DNA from 2 places in the Brevibacillus sp. AF8 genome. Region 2 is predicted to be linked to the other one. Evidence: riboswitches for the same ligand, from Rfam matches in the RefSeq annotation. Region 2 holds a riboswitch; the other holds the start of a gene.
The links. Region 2 has a riboswitch for FMN ahead of ribD (bifunctional diaminohydroxyphosphoribosylaminopyrimidine deaminase/5-amino-6-(5-phosphoribosylamino)uracil reductase RibD). Riboswitches for the same ligand answer to the same signal wherever they lie in the genome.

Region 1: linked by a shared signal. The riboswitch ahead of KB186_RS25155 (ECF transporter S component) and the one ahead of ribD (bifunctional diaminohydroxyphosphoribosylaminopyrimidine deaminase/5-amino-6-(5-phosphoribosylamino)uracil reductase RibD) in region 2 are both predicted to bind FMN.

The regions. Positions count from the first base shown of each region.
Region 1 covers NZ_JAGQDN010000026.1:53,463-61,099, forward strand. The annotation lists gene KB186_RS25130 (glutamate-1-semialdehyde 2,1-aminomutase) at 1-658, opposite strand, end outside; gene KB186_RS25135 (protein phosphatase 2C domain-containing protein) at 824-1,666, shown strand; gene KB186_RS25140 (ABC transporter ATP-binding protein) at 1,756-2,766, shown strand; gene KB186_RS25145 (ABC transporter permease) at 2,759-3,553, shown strand; gene KB186_RS25150 (ABC transporter permease) at 3,557-4,354, shown strand; FMN riboswitch at 4,758-4,912, shown strand; gene KB186_RS25155 (ECF transporter S component) at 5,145-5,756, shown strand; gene proS (proline--tRNA ligase) at 6,071-7,537, shown strand; gene KB186_RS25165 (HAD family hydrolase) at 7,590-7,637, opposite strand, start outside.
Region 2 covers NZ_JAGQDN010000005.1:69,275-76,911, forward strand. The annotation lists gene KB186_RS09615 (sigma-54-dependent transcriptional regulator) at 1-1,115, shown strand, start outside; gene KB186_RS09620 (c-type cytochrome) at 1,274-2,206, shown strand; gene KB186_RS09625 (HAD family hydrolase) at 2,330-2,998, shown strand; FMN riboswitch at 3,067-3,214, shown strand; FMN riboswitch at 3,327-3,471, shown strand; gene ribD (bifunctional diaminohydroxyphosphoribosylaminopyrimidine deaminase/5-amino-6-(5-phosphoribosylamino)uracil reductase RibD) at 3,603-4,709, shown strand; gene KB186_RS09635 (riboflavin synthase) at 4,729-5,385, shown strand; gene KB186_RS09640 (bifunctional 3,4-dihydroxy-2-butanone-4-phosphate synthase/GTP cyclohydrolase II) at 5,402-6,601, shown strand; gene ribH (6,7-dimethyl-8-ribityllumazine synthase) at 6,618-7,082, shown strand; gene KB186_RS09650 (spore germination protein) at 7,209-7,637, shown strand, end outside.

The sequences.
Region 1 (7,637 bases), on a different contig from region 2:
GCTCAGGTGCCACGATACCGAAGTTGCCGACAATCGGCTCAACGAGGACGCAAGCCGTTTCGCTTCCCCATTTGCTCATAGCTTCTGCGAATGCTTCGATATTATTAAAAGGGACGGTAATGACTTCGCTGGCAATGCTTTGCGGAATACCTGCACTGTCTGGAATCCCCAGAGTAGATGGCCCCGAGCCGGCAGCAACGAGCACCAAATCAGAGTGGCCGTGGTAGCAGCCTGCAAATTTGATGATTTTGACACGTCCGGTATAGGCACGTGCTACACGAATGCAGGTCATGACTGCTTCTGTACCGGAATTGTTGAAGCGAATGCGCTCCATCGAAGGGATTGCTTCACGGATCATGTTTGCAAAGGTAATTTCCCATGGAGTAGGCGTACCGTACAGGGTTCCATTGGCAGCCGCTTCGCAAATCGCTTTGGTCACATGTGGATGTGCATGGCCAGTAATGATGGGGCCATATGCTGCTAAATAGTCAATATATCGATTGCCGTCCACGTCCCAGAAATACGCGCCCTGGGCACGTTCCATCGTTACGGGTGCTCCCCCGCCTACGGCCTTGAAAGAGCGGGAAGGGCTGTTTACCCCGCCTAGAATGACGTCGAGTGCTTGCTCGTGCAGTTGCGCGGATCGTTCACGTTTCATGCATATTCCCTCTTTTCTTTTGGAACTACCTCTTTTGGAAAAAGTCCTTCATTATCTTACCACAGCTGTTCAACAAGTGGATATGAACGGAGAGCTATAGATGAAGGAAAGGAAAAATGATACAATTTTCAAGCAAATCACTCCAAGGGTAAAGGCGGGGTCATCATGAAACTTGAGTGCATCTCCATGAAAGGAAGCGGCAAAAGCAATGAGGACGCCTATGTGATTCAGCAGGTCAAACATGTGTATGCGGTCATCGATGGCACTACGTCGCTGATTCCGTATGAGAACGAAGCAGGGCAGACAGGAGGAGCTATCGCGGCTGACCTTGTAAAAAAGCAGTTGGAAGCAATGCCGGAGGATGCAGCTTTGCACAATTATTTGGGGACGATAAACGAAACCCTTCAGGAGCAGATGCGGCAAAGTGGCATCAATCTTGAGAAAAAGGAAGCATTGTGGGGAGCGGCCTGTGCAGTCGTTCGTGTAGGAGATGCCCATATCGAGTATGCGCAGTTGGGTGATTGCATGATATTTGCCGTTTATGATGATGAGATGGTAAGACCCCTGACGCACACGCAAGTCAGCCATTTGGACCAGGCCGCCTTGGCGAAGTGGGAAGAAGGAATCAACGAAGGATCGTGTACCCGAACAGAGCTGTACGAACGATGTATGGACATCCTGATCCATAACCGCTATCAGGCGAATGGACCAGGAGGCTACGGAGTGTTGAATGGTGATGTTGCCTGTCGGGATTTTATCGAGTATGGACGCATGAATCGAGTTGGCGTGAAGGCATTGGTGCTGGTAACGGATGGTCTTTTCATGCCGAGAACTATAGGTGGAGCACAGCCAAAGTGGGAAGAAACGGTGCTGCCGATTGTACATAAAGGGCTGCAACGTTATACAGACGAGCTCATCACTCTGGAAAATAATGATCCCGAATGCCTCCACTATATCCGTTTTAAAAAGTCAGACGACAAAACGGGCATGATCCTTTATCTTCAATAACAGTTTGGTGCAGTTTGCCTTTTGCACAATTCGATTGGCTCATATACACTACAAATGGTATTTAAGCGAAGAAAAAAGGACGGTTTTCCATGATTCAGGTAAATCATTTACAAAAGGATTTCCGCATTCATCAGTCCAGACCGGGCCTTGGTGGTGCTTTTCGTGATTTGTTCAGTCGAGAGTACAAGACAGTAAAAGCGGTGGATGACCTTTCCTTTACAGTAGGGGAAGGGGAAATGTTCGCGCTGATTGGGGAAAATGGTGCCGGAAAATCGACCACGATCAAGATGCTGACGGGTATCTTAACCCCGAGCGATGGCGAAATCGTCATCAACGGCTATGTGCCTTTCAAGCAGCGGGAAGAGTACGTTCGATCCATCGGAGTTGTTTTCGGGCAACGCTCTCAGCTTTGGTGGGACCTATCTCCGCTAGAGTCCTTCCGCCTGTTGAAAAGTGTTTATAAGGTTGACGAAGTAGAAGGAGAAAAATGGCTGGAGCGTTTGATTGAAGAGCTGGAAATTTCTCCGTTCGTCAGTCAGCCAGTGCGCAAGCTGAGTCTCGGACAGCGGATGCGCTGTGAAGTGGCTGCTTCGTTGATTCATAAGCCACGCCTGCTGTTTCTCGATGAACCGACAGTTGGACTCGATGTCCTCGTTAAGCAAAAAATCCGTGAGTTTCTCCGCAATCTGAACGAGACGGAAAATATGACGATCTTGTTGACGACTCACGATGTGTCAGACATCGAAGCACTCTGTAAACGGGTGCTTGTCATGGACAAAGGAAAGCTGATCTTCGATGGTTTACTGAATGACCTCAAGGAAAAATGGGGCAATGGCACAGAAGTGTCCTTTCAAATGAAAAAGCGCACTTCAGCAGATGCTCTTCGTCAGGCATTGGGCGAGATGCCTTGTGAGATCGAGCAAATCAATGACTTTACCCTCAGTGTAAAAGTAGCGCGAAGTCAAGAAATGTTGCCCTTTGTGTTGTCGACGGTCATGTCCTCCTTTGAAGTCAGCGATGTGAAAATCGAGGAGACGAGCACAGAGGATATCGTTCGCAACATTTATTCCTCAGACCAAGAGGTAAGAAGCCATGCGTAAGCTTTATATGGAACTCATCCGCATGAGGTTTTTGACGATGCTTGCCTATCGTGTGAACTATTACAGCGGGATCATTATCTACGCGATCAACATCGGTGCGTACTACTTTTTATGGGGAGCGATCTACGGAGGTCAACAGCAGCTGGGCGGGCTTACGGTGGAACAGATGACTTCCTACGTTGCGATTGCTTGGATGTCGCGGGCGTTTTATTTTAACAACATCGATACGGAAATAGCCCAGGACGTCCGAGAAGGCAAGGTCGCGATTGAAATGATACGCCCTTATAATTACTTGTCCGTGAAAACGGCGCAGGCTTTTGGGGAAGGGATCTTTCGTTTTCTCTTTTTCGCGGGTCCAGGCATTTTCCTTATCAGTCTGATCATTCCGTTCAGCTTCCCTGCGACAGCAACTGGGTGGGGACTGTATTTGATCAGCTTGATGTGTGCGTTTTTGATCAATACACAAATCAATCTGGTGACAGGCTTGCTTACTTTCTTCCTGTTCCGAAACGATGGCATGATGCGAGCCAAGCGGGTCGTGGTGGATCTGTTGTCTGGTCTCGTGCTGCCGATCAGCTTTTTCCCCGGTTGGGCGCAAACGGTAATGGGGTATCTTCCATTTCAGGCGGTCAACTACTATCCGAGCTTGATCTTCACAGGTGCGATTACAACGGAACGCTCCTGGGAATTGATCGGTTTTCAGGTGGTTTGGATGTTTGTCATACTGGTTCCCATCTTGGTGATGTGGCGTCTTGCCCGCAACAAGCTGGTTGTGCAAGGAGGGTAGAGCATGCAAGACATGAGACATATTTTCAGTATTTTTGCCGACTACCTGAGCCAGTACTTCAAGACGAGACTTGCCTACCGAACAGATTTTCTCGGGGATTTTGTGTCCAATCTGGTTTCTGAGTTGATCAATCTTGTCTTTATTGTTGTTGTGTTCACCCATGTTCCGCTGATGGGGGATTGGACGCGTGACGAGATTATCTTTATCTATGGGTTCTTTTTGGTTCCATACGCGTTATTCTCGATGTTCTTCGGTTTTTGGGACTTCAACGAACGGTACATCATCCGGGGCGAGATGGATCGCATCCTGACGAGACCGATCCACAATCTGGCGCAGGTGTGCCTCGAGTCGATTGCGCCAGACCGCATTTTTGGCGTCATAACCGGGATCATCATCATGGGGTATGCTGCCATTCAACTCGATTTGTCGTTTTACTGGTACGACGTGTTCATCTTTATCGGGCTCTCGATCAGCGGGGCACTGATTTACGGTGGCGTGTATACCGCGATTGCCGCGGTTAGCTTCTTTTCCGACTCGCGGACAGGGATTGCTCCGATGATCTACAACATCCAGCAATATGGGCGCTATCCGGTAGACGTGTACAACAAGGCTATTCGCTTTGTGCTCACCTACGTGCTGCCGTTTGCTTTCGTAGGTGTTTATCCGGCGGCTTACTTTTTGCGCAAGGAAGTCTGGTACACATATGCGGCAATGACGCCGGTAGTGGCTGTTATTTTCTTCGGGATTGGGCTGTTGGTCTGGAACTGGGGAGTCACGAAGTATCGGGGAGCGGGTTCTTGATTATTTATAATCCGAAGTCGTTGTGAGGTAAAAAAAGACCATCCCGGCTGCAACCGGAACGGTCGGTACAATAGGCGCTTCCCGCAAAGGGGTGCGGATCAATACTATGTTGTGAAATAGACCGCAGAGCTGTCAACTCAAGGGCGGTCTATTTCTTTTTGGTCAAGGTAACAACCAAGGCGATCTCACCCCCTTTCTATGGGGATGAGCCGCGACCACCCTTGAGGAGCCGATTCTATTGTACAAGCGAATGATAGCATAATGTGCTCTCTAGTTAGCAAGTGTCTTTTTTATTCGCTATTCACACTAAACACATCGGAAAAATAAATAAGAAGTGTCGCTTTGGCAGTTTCCTCTATTGTCAAATCAAAAAACAGCAGTATAATATGCTGTATACAACTACACATTCCTTCGGGGCAGGGTGAAATTCCCGACCGGCGGTGATCATGCTTTACGCATGTTAAGCCCGCGAGCCTCCCGAGCGTAAAGTTGCGACGGAGTGCAGGATCTGGTGTGATTCCAGAGCCGACAGTACAGTCTGGATGGGAGAAGGATGACGACAGTACGTTTATCACACGTGCTTGTTTACCTGTGCAAACGGGATGAGAACGTAGAGGCCAGCCCTCTTGTTTCTTGTACCTTTTATTTGCGCATGGTTTTGTCATACGCTTGCAAATGCCCTGTGGAACATAGCCACAGGGTTTATTCTGTTTGTGTAACAAGACGTGTGAGCATACAACGACTGTTGCCATTCCTCAAGAAGGAGTAGAAAAATGAGGAGATGGTAAACATGAAAGAAACAGCGCTGCATTCTTCGCGCACACGTGCAACCCAAAAGCTGGTGACGATTCCCATGCTGGCGGCCGTTGCATTTATTCTGCAGTATCTCGAGGTTCCCGTACCACTGATGCCAAGCTTTTTGAAGCTCGACTTCAGCACACTCCCGGCATTGATCGGGGGACTCATGTACGGACCTGTAGCTGGCATTTTTATCGAGGTACTGAAAAATACACTGCACATGCTCTTCAAAAATACAGATGGCCTTTTGATCGGTGAGCTCGCAAACGTCGTAGCAGGATCAAGCTTTATTTTTGCCGCTGTCTACATGCAGCGTCTGGGTCAAGGCAAAAAAGGCTTCCTGACTGGTCTCGCTCTGGGGACGGTTTTGATGACGATCGTCATGGCTGTGGCAAATGCATATGTGCTGTTGCCTGCGTACGCTGTGCTTTATCAAATGCCGATTGAACAGCTCTTGACTATGTTCAACGCGACAAGCATCTGGTCATTGGTTCTGTACGGAATCGTGCCGTTCAATCTCTTCAAAGGTGTTATGATTTCAGTGGTCGCATATCCGATCTACGTGAAGCTCGGCTCCAGAATCGCTGCGCGTACCAACAATTGACAACCACGACATGACTCGCTAATATGTTAACTTAATAGAAAGTTTCAAAAGGCTATGAAAGGACCCGCAGCTATTCCCACGTTACAGAGAGTCGGCCCTAGTCTGGAAGGCTGATACGTAAAGGATAACTGCATCCCATCCTGAAGCCGCTGGTGAAGAGCTTAGCCGGATGCCCACCGTTATCGGGTTATCGAGAGGACTATGGCGTATTGCTATGGTCAATCAGGGTGGTACCGCGGAAGTTAATCCTCCGTCCCTTTTTGGGATGGGGGATTTTTTGCATTTTACGTAAGAACAAAAAGGAGCGTAGACGGATGAAAGAGGACAAAGCGTTTGTAAAAGAAATTACACCGCAATCGGAGGATTTTTCGCGTTGGTACATCGATGCCATCAAAAAGGCGGATTTGATGGACTACACACCGGTGCGCGGCTGCATCGTTTTCAAGCCGGATGGCTTTGAGCTATGGGAGCGAATTCAAGAGGCGATGAATAAGCGCTTCAAGGAGACAGGGCATCGCAATGCCTATTTCCCGATGCTGATCCCCGAGTCCTTCTTTCAAAAAGAAAAAGAGCATATCGAGGGCTTCAATCCAGAGCTGCCTTGGGTAACAGAGGCTGGGGGCGAGCCGCTAGAGGAAAAGCTCGCACTACGTCCAACCTCCGAGACGATCATCGGGCATATGTACAGCCAATGGATTCAGAGCTATCGGGACCTGCCTGTATTAATCAATCAGTGGGCAAACGTGTTTCGCTGGGAGAAGCGGACAATGCCGTTCTTGCGGACATCGGAATTTCTCTGGCAAGAAGGCCACACGGCACATGCGACAGAGGAGGAAGCTCGTCAGGAAACGATGCAAATGCTGGAGATTTACCGAGAGGTCGTTGAGCAGGAGCTGGCCATTCCGGTTTGGAAGGGACAAAAAACACCAAGTGAACGCTTTGCGGGTGCTGTTGACACGTATTCCATTGAAGCGATGATGAAGGATGGAAAAGCAGTGCAGGCGGGTACCTCGCACTATTTGGGCGATAAATTCGCGCGCGGCTTTGAAATCAAGTTTTTGGATCGCGACAATCAGTTCAAGTACGTTCACACCACATCATGGGGCACCTCTACGAGACTGATTGGTTCGATGATCATGGTGCATGGCGATGACCGCGGTCTCGTGTTGCCGCCTCGCATGGCTCCGACACAGGTGATTATGATCCCGGTCGGTCCGATGAAGCTGCGCGAGAAAGTCATGGAGGCGTTTGATCCGCTCTTTGACGAAATCAAGGCCGCAGGAGTGCGTGTCCGTGCTGATCTTCGCGAAGAAACACCAGGCTGGAAGTTCAATGAGTGGGAAATGCGCGGGGTTCCTCTGCGTCTGGAGCTCGGCCCACGTGACGTGGAAAATGGTCAAGTGATTTTGGCTCGACGCGATACAGGGGAGAAGGTGACGGTTTCACTTGAAGGTATCGCGCAGACCGTTGTTCAACTGTTGGAAGAGATTCAGCAAAATATGTTCCAAAAAGCACTAGCATTCCGTGATGAAAACTCACATCTGGGGATCGACACACTGGAGCAGCTATCCGCTCATATTGCCAAAAACGAGAGCGAAAACAAAACGAGCGGATGGGTGTTAGCTGGCTGGTGTGGGGATGACGCTTGTGAATCGAAGATCAAGGAAGAAACCAAGTTCACCTCTCGCAACATCCCGTTTGAGCCTCCTGTACAAAAGAAAGTCTGCCTTTGCTGCGGCAAAGAGTCACAGCATAGTGTCTGGTTCGGACGGGCGTATTAATCAAAAAAGGGTGTGTCCACGCTTTTGCGGCAGGGGCACACCCTTTTTTCAACTAGCGTCCGAGAATCCAATCGGTAAAAGCTTGCACATCCGTAAAGTG
Region 2 (7,637 bases):
AAACAGCTATCGAAGCGATGAAACGCGGTGCTTATGATTATTTGACAAAACCTTACAATCTCAATGAATTGGAGGTATTGATTTCCAAGGCCATAGAAAAACAGCAGTTGACCGAGGAAAACCAACAGTTGAGAGAAGTGCTGTCGACAAATGGGAAAACGACGTTTCAAATCGTTGCGGAAAGCCCGAAGCTTAAAGAGGTCTTAGCAACTGCCAAGCGAGTAGCCAGTACGGATTTTCTCGTTCTCTTGAAAGGGGAAAGTGGGACAGGGAAGGATGTCATTGCGAGACTCATCTATGAATGTAGTGAGCGAGCAGCTGAGGCATTCGTACCGATCAATTTAGGGGCGATACCAGAAACGATGCTGGAAAGTGAACTGTTCGGACACGAAAAGGGAGCTTTTACAGGCGCAACTGCCCAAAAAAAGGGACTGGTAGAGATTGCTCACCTGGGGACGCTCTTTTTGGATGAAGTAGGGGATTTGCCTTTTCCTTTGCAGGTCAAGCTACTCCGTTTTCTGGAAACGGGTGAATTTCGCCGAATAGGGAGCCCGATTTTGCACAAAGTGGATGTTCGGATCATTGCTGCTACCAATGCCGATCTGGAGAAGAAAGTGGAAGAAGGAACGTTTCGGTCCGATCTCTATTTCCGGCTGCATGTCATGGATATAACGATTCCACCCCTCGCCAAGAGAAGAGAGGACATTTTGCCATTGTCGGCTTTCTTTTTGAATCGACTGAAGCGTAAGTATCCAGTCAAACCGCTTTCTGTGAAAGCCCAGGCCGCGCTTTTGGCCTATTCATTTCCTGGGAATGTTCGGGAGTTGGCTCATATGATCGAACGCGCTGTCGTTTTGGCAAAAGGAGAGGAGATTGAGGACAAGGATCTCTTTCCTCATGAACAGCCAGTGCATCACAACCCGTCAGATCGAAAGCTCCTTTTCTCTGCAGAATCGGGGGAGGAAGAGGCGTTTTTACTGAAACACGTAGAGCGAGAACATATCAAGCATGTGCTGGACGTTCTGCAATGGAACAAGACCAAGACAGCTGAGAAGCTGGGGATCAGCGTGCGTAATCTGTACCGAAAAATCGAAGAGTACGAGCTGCGACCGTGACATTTTGTCGCGTACTGACCATGACATTTTGGCATGGTCTTTTCTTTTTCTTGCTATTTGGAAGCGCCAAGTCGTTCGTTTTCCTGCTTCTATGGTTTGGCACGCCTCTTGCTACTTTCATGGTGTGAATGCACGATCAACATGGAGGAGTGAGACCTATGTTCAAAAAAGAGAAGACAGGCTGGAAGAAGCTGTCTATGGTTGTAGTGGCGATGCTGGTCTTTGCAGGCTGCGCTACACAGCAGACCGCTCAACCCACCTCAACAGCGAATGAGGCCAAAGATAAAACAGCGAGTGGGGCAACGGGAGCAATCAATTTAGATTCCTACACCCCGCCTAGTATGGACAAGGTGCCAGAAGGGCCATTGGGAGAATCGATTAAGTATGGACATAAGTTAATGAATGAAACGAGCACAGTGATCCCTGAATACACAGGGAATAAGCTTTCCTGCTCCAGCTGTCACGGTAATGCAGGAATGGATGCGACCTCCCCATTAACGGGTGTCACCGCAGTCTATCCCCAGTACATTCCAAGGTCTGGAAAAGTGATTACTATTGAAGATCGGATCAATGGTTGCTTTCAACGAAGCATGAACGGAAAGCCATTGCCTTACAACAGCGACGAAATGAGAGCGATGGTTGCCTATCTGACATATATCTCAACAGATGTACCAGTAGGAATTAAAGAGCGCCCGTGGATAGAGAAAAATGATATGAAGAGCGTACCTCAACCGAATGTGGCAAATGGAGAAGCCCTCTTCCAAAAATCGTGTTTACAATGCCATGCTGCTGATGGATCAGGTACAGGTCCAAACTCTGGCCCAGCACTATGGGGGGATAACTCCTTCAATATTGGTGCAGGCATGGCTCGAATTTCCAAAGCTGCTGGCTACATTCAGCGTAATATGCCTTTAGGGGAAATGGGTGGCATCAAGCAAGGCTCGTTAACCGATCAAGAAGCTGCGGACCTAGCTGCCTATATTTTGTCCAAGCCACGTCCAGACTTTGCCAAAAAGGCACAAGATTGGCCAGCTGGAGGGGTTCCAAAGGATGTGCCGTATGAAGTAGATAGCGCCAAGAAGAAGCAATAGGAACTCAATATCGAACCCCAAAATGGGGGCTGTCCCAAAAGTTATAAAATGACGGAGGGATAGTCCTCTTTTTGATAAAATGGAAGGATCATTCACGACTATTGTCAAAAAAGGAGGCACAAAATGAGCAGAACCTTTCAAAAAGGCATTATTTTCGATATGGACAACACCTTGTTGCAATCCAGGATCGATTTTACCGAGATGAAGCGGGCCATTTTTCAACTATGGGTGGACAATGGGATCGTTTCCCCAACATTTGAATGGGAAAAGCATACCGCATCACAGCTCATTGAGATCGGGCGAAAAGCGGAGCAGATGACGTCAGAGTTGGAGCAAGCGATGTGGGATGCAGTAACCGCGATCGAGAAGGAAGGGATGCATGGTGCTGTTCTGGAGCAACACGCGGTAGAAGTGCTGGAGGAGTTGAAGAACCGCTACCAGCTGTATATCTTAACCAACAACGCGCATGCTGCCGCAATGGAGGCTTTGAACGAGACGGGAATCGCCTCCTACTTCGCTGAAATCGTCGCCCGCGAGCAGATGACGGCATTGAAGCCATCTCCCTCCGGCGTTCACTATATTCGCAGCCGAAAGCCAGATTGGCCTGTTTCGGCCTGGACGATGATCGGGGATTCGTGGATCGATGGCAAGGCGGCCTGTGATGGACAAGTTGCTTTTATTGCCTATCAAGGGAATGAGTTGGACATGGAGCGAAATGGTGTTGTGCCAAGAGCGTACATCAATGATTTGAAAGAACTCCTGACGGTCCTCGAAATGTGCGAGCAAGAGTAAAAGTGCACTTCTCCAATAAATGATTACAGACAATAGCGAAAAATATGCTATACTTTGCCTAACTGAATACCAGCCTTCAGGGTAGGGTGCAATTCCCGACCGGCGGTAATGACGAACGCACGTCTGAGCCCGCGACTCGCTATCGAAGCAGTTGATAGCGACTGACTTGGTGCAAATCCAAGGCCGACGGTACAGTCCGGATGGGAGAAGGTATTTGGAACGGCCTGTTTCGCTGTTTTTTTCAAAAAACGGTAGAAGCGAGGCTTCTTTCTGAACGCCCTGAGCATAATATTCATGGGCGTTTTTATTTTTCATAAAACTTCATAGCGACAATCTTCAGGGCAAGGTGAAATTCCTGACCGGCGGTAATGGCGTACGTACGTCTGAGCCCGCGACTCGCTGACCACGCTTGCAGCGACTGATCTGGTGAAAGTCCAGAGCCGACGGTACAGTCCGGATGGAAGAAGATTTTTTGCTTTCTTCATTTGTTTTTTCAAAAAACAGATGAGGTAAGGCTTCTTTCCGTATGCCCTGAAACGCTGTGAGGTTTCAAGGGCTTTTTGCGTTGTGTTGGCTGGAATGATGGAACAGAAAGGAGTGCGGTATGGAACAGGACAGCAAGTACATGGATCTGGCGCTGGAGCTGGCACGATCGGCACGAGGCCAAACCAGTCCGAATCCCATGGTCGGAGCTGTGATTGTGAAAGATGGAACCATCGTGGGAATGGGAGCGCATCTGCGGGCAGGAGAGCCCCATGCTGAGGTGCACGCACTGCGGATGGCTGGGGAAAAAGCGCAAGGTGCGACCGTATATGTGACGCTGGAGCCTTGCAGTCACTATGGGAAAACACCGCCGTGTGCAGAGGCATTGATCGCAGCTGATGTACGTCGTGTGGTTGTAGCTACGCTCGATCCGAATCCATTGGTGGCGGGACGAGGCATCGAGATGCTGCGGGCAGCAGGAGTAGAAGTGGCGGTGGGCGTGAGAGAAGAGGAAGCGAAGGCGCTCAATGAAGTCTTTTTCCATTACATCCAAACCAGACGTCCATTTGTGACGGTAAAGACGGCCAGTACATTGGACGGAAAAATTGCTTCGGTCACGGGACACAGTCAGTGGATTACTGGTGCAGAGGCTCGGGCAGAGGTGCATGAACTTCGCAGGCAGCATGATGCAATCCTGGTTGGAGTTGGGACGATTCTCGCTGATGACCCACTGTTGACGGCGCGCAAGGGAGAGCAGTGTTTTGGGAGCCAGCCAGTTCGCGTGATTTTGGACAGCCAATTACGTACGCCGCTGGATGCCCGTGTCGTTCAGAATACAGATGCGAAGACATGGATCTTTACGACAGATGCAGCCCCAAGGGAAAAGCAGGAGCTGCTTGCAGCAAGAGGAGTTAAGGTCATCACAATGGTAGGGCCAATTCTCGTGGAAAAGGTGCTGGATACGTTGGGGGAGCTGGGGATTACCTCGTTGCTTGTGGAAGGCGGACAGGAAGTAAACGGCTCCTTTTTGCAGGCGAGAGCGATTCAGAAGGTCGTGAGTCATATCGCGCTAAAGCTGATCGGAGGAAGCGGTGCACCCTCGCCGTTCGGTGGTCAAGGTTTTGCAACGATGGGAGAAGCAGTGCAGCTGACAAATGTCATGATCACTCCGATTGGGAAAGGCGATCTACAGATCAGCGGGTACCCACAATGGGAGGATCAGACGTAGCAGGTGAGGAGGAGAGAGCATGTTCACGGGACTGGTCGAAGAAGTGGGCGTGTTGGAATCGATTCAAGGGAACGAACAGGCGAGTCGACTGGTCATCCGCGCACAGCAGGTACTTGAAGGGGTGAAGCTCGGCGACAGTATCTCGGTCAATGGCATTTGCCTTACGGTTACTTCTTATACCAATCGTCAGTTTTGCGTCGATGTGATGCCAGAGACAATGAATAAGACGAGCTTGCGCAAATTACGCAGTGGACAGCGAGTGAATTTGGAAAGGGCGATGCGGCTGGGAGATCGATTCGGCGGGCATATCGTCTCCGGACATGTAGACGGGACCGGAATAGTTGCTTCACGAGAGGTGAATGCGAATGCAGTTGTGTTTCGGATTGAGGCCAAACCGCAGCTGTTGAAGTACGTCATTGCCCGTGGATCGATTTGCATAGATGGCATCAGTCTCACCGTGGTGGACGTAAGCGATAGCGGTTTTACGGTTTCGATCATTCCGCATACGCTGGCGAATACGAGTCTTGCAGACAGACGACCTGGGGACTTGGTGAATCTCGAAACGGATGTCATCGGCAAATATGTGGAGCGCTTGTTAGGTTATCAAAACCATGGCGGTACAGAAAAATCTGGCGGGCTCAGTCTAGCCTTTTTGCAGGAAAATGGCTTCGCGTGAGTAGGAGGGAGTAAGCATGTTTCATCGCATAGAAGAAGCATTGGAAGATTTGCGTCAGGGCAAGGCAGTCATCGTGGTAGATGATGAGGATCGGGAAAATGAAGGAGATTTTGTCTGCATGGCCGAAGCGGCTACGCCTGAAATGATCAACTTCATGGTCACGCATGGCAGGGGACTCGTGTGCGTGCCGGTGACAGAAGAGCACGCAACTCGCTTGCAGCTGGCTCCGATGGTGAATGCCAATACAGACAAGCAAGGAACGGCTTTTACCGTGTCTATCGATGAAGGGAGCACACACACAGGGATATCCGCTCACGAGCGCTCTCAAACGGTCTTGGCGATGCTCAATGAGCAGAAGACCGCAGAAGATTTCCGCAGACCGGGACATATTTTTCCGTTAATCGCGAAGTCTGGCGGTGTATTGCGCAGAGCGGGTCACACGGAGGCGGCAGTTGATTTGGCTCGCTTGGCGGGGGGCATTCCAGCGGGAGTCATTTGCGAAATTATGAACGAGGATGGCTCCATGGCACGTCTGCCGGAATTGGTAGAGATTGCACGCCGCTTTGAGCTCAAGCTGATTACGATTGCAGACCTGATAGCGTATCGGATGCGGACGGAATCCATGGTGAAAAAGGAAATCGAAGTGCAGCTTCCGACCGCCTACGGTGATTTTCGAATAGCGGCCTATACGAACGAGCTGGATGGCAAAGAGCATGTGGCTCTCATTAAGGGGGAGATCGGACCGGATGAGCCCATTCTCGTCCGCGTGCACTCGGAGTGCTTGACAGGCGATATTTTCGGGTCATACCGCTGCGACTGCGGTCCACAGCTGCACGCTGCATTGGAACAGATCGAAGCGAACGGACGCGGCATTTTATTGTACATGCGCCAGGAGGGCAGAGGCATTGGCTTGATTAATAAGCTCCGTGCCTACAAGCTGCAGGAGGAAGGCTTGGATACGGTTGAGGCCAATGAAAAGCTAGGATTCGCTGCTGATCTGCGAGATTACGGTATTGGTGCGCAAATTTTGCGGGATTTAGGTGTGCAACGCATGCGGCTTTTGACCAATAACCCACGAAAAATCCGTGGGCTTACTGGCTACGGTTTGACAGTAGAAGAACGGGTGCCGATTCAAATGCCGGAGCATCTGCACAATAAACAGTACCTGACAACAAAACAAGAGAAGCTGGGCCACCTGCTTCATCTGCACAGATAAGGAGAGGGAATAAGCGATGAGAACATTCGAAGGACATTTGGTTGGAACAGGTTTGCGTGTAGGGATTGTGGCAGGACGTTTTAATGAATTGATCGTAAGCAAGCTGGTCGGAGGGGCCCTTGATGCCTTGAAGCGTCATGGCGTAGAAGAGGAGAAGGTAGACGTGGCATGGGTTCCGGGGGCATTTGAAATTCCGTTGATCGCCAAAAAAATGGCGGAATCCGGTCGCTATGATGCAGTTGTTACATTGGGAGCTGTCATTCGTGGCTCCACTCCACACTTCGATTATGTCTGCAATGAGACCGCAAAAGGAGTCGCGTCCCTATCTTTATCCACTGGGGTACCCGTTATTTTTGGTGTTTTGACGACAGACAATATCGAGCAAGCCATCGAGCGAGCAGGAACCAAAGCAGGCAACAAAGGCTGGGAAGCCGCAACGGCAGCGATCGAAATGGCTAACTTATCTAAGCAGTTCGCCTAATCATTTCATATGGGTAGCGAGATAGTTCAACGGGGGCTTTGGCTCCCGTTTTCTATTTTTTTGGATAAAATCACCACGGGTAGGTCAAAGTAAGAAAGATTTTCCTGAAAAAAAGGGGGATCTAACGTGAAGCCGACTGATTGGTGGAGAGCGCAGGTAGAGGCCATACAAACAAAGCGGCGCATCAGTTCGGTACAAGCGCGGCGAAGTGAACAAATTACACCGGAAATGGTAAAACAGTGCATGCAAAACGTGGATGACCTCAGCAGCTTGTCATTGAAGATGAATGACGAAGAGGTACACGTTTTTTTTCTCGATACGCTGGTGGATGTGTCCCGGATTTATGAGAATGTCTTTCTTCCGTTGCAGCGTTCCGACGGGAAAGACCCGATGCAGGTGCTCCCTTTCTCACAGGAATGTCTTCTTGACGATATGGAGACGTTGATGAGTAACTTGCTACGCGGTCATACCATCTTGTTTTTCCTGGAAAGGGATCTCATTCTGCATGTGAATACATTTCAGGTCGCGCATCGTTCCATTACGAAATCCGAGACG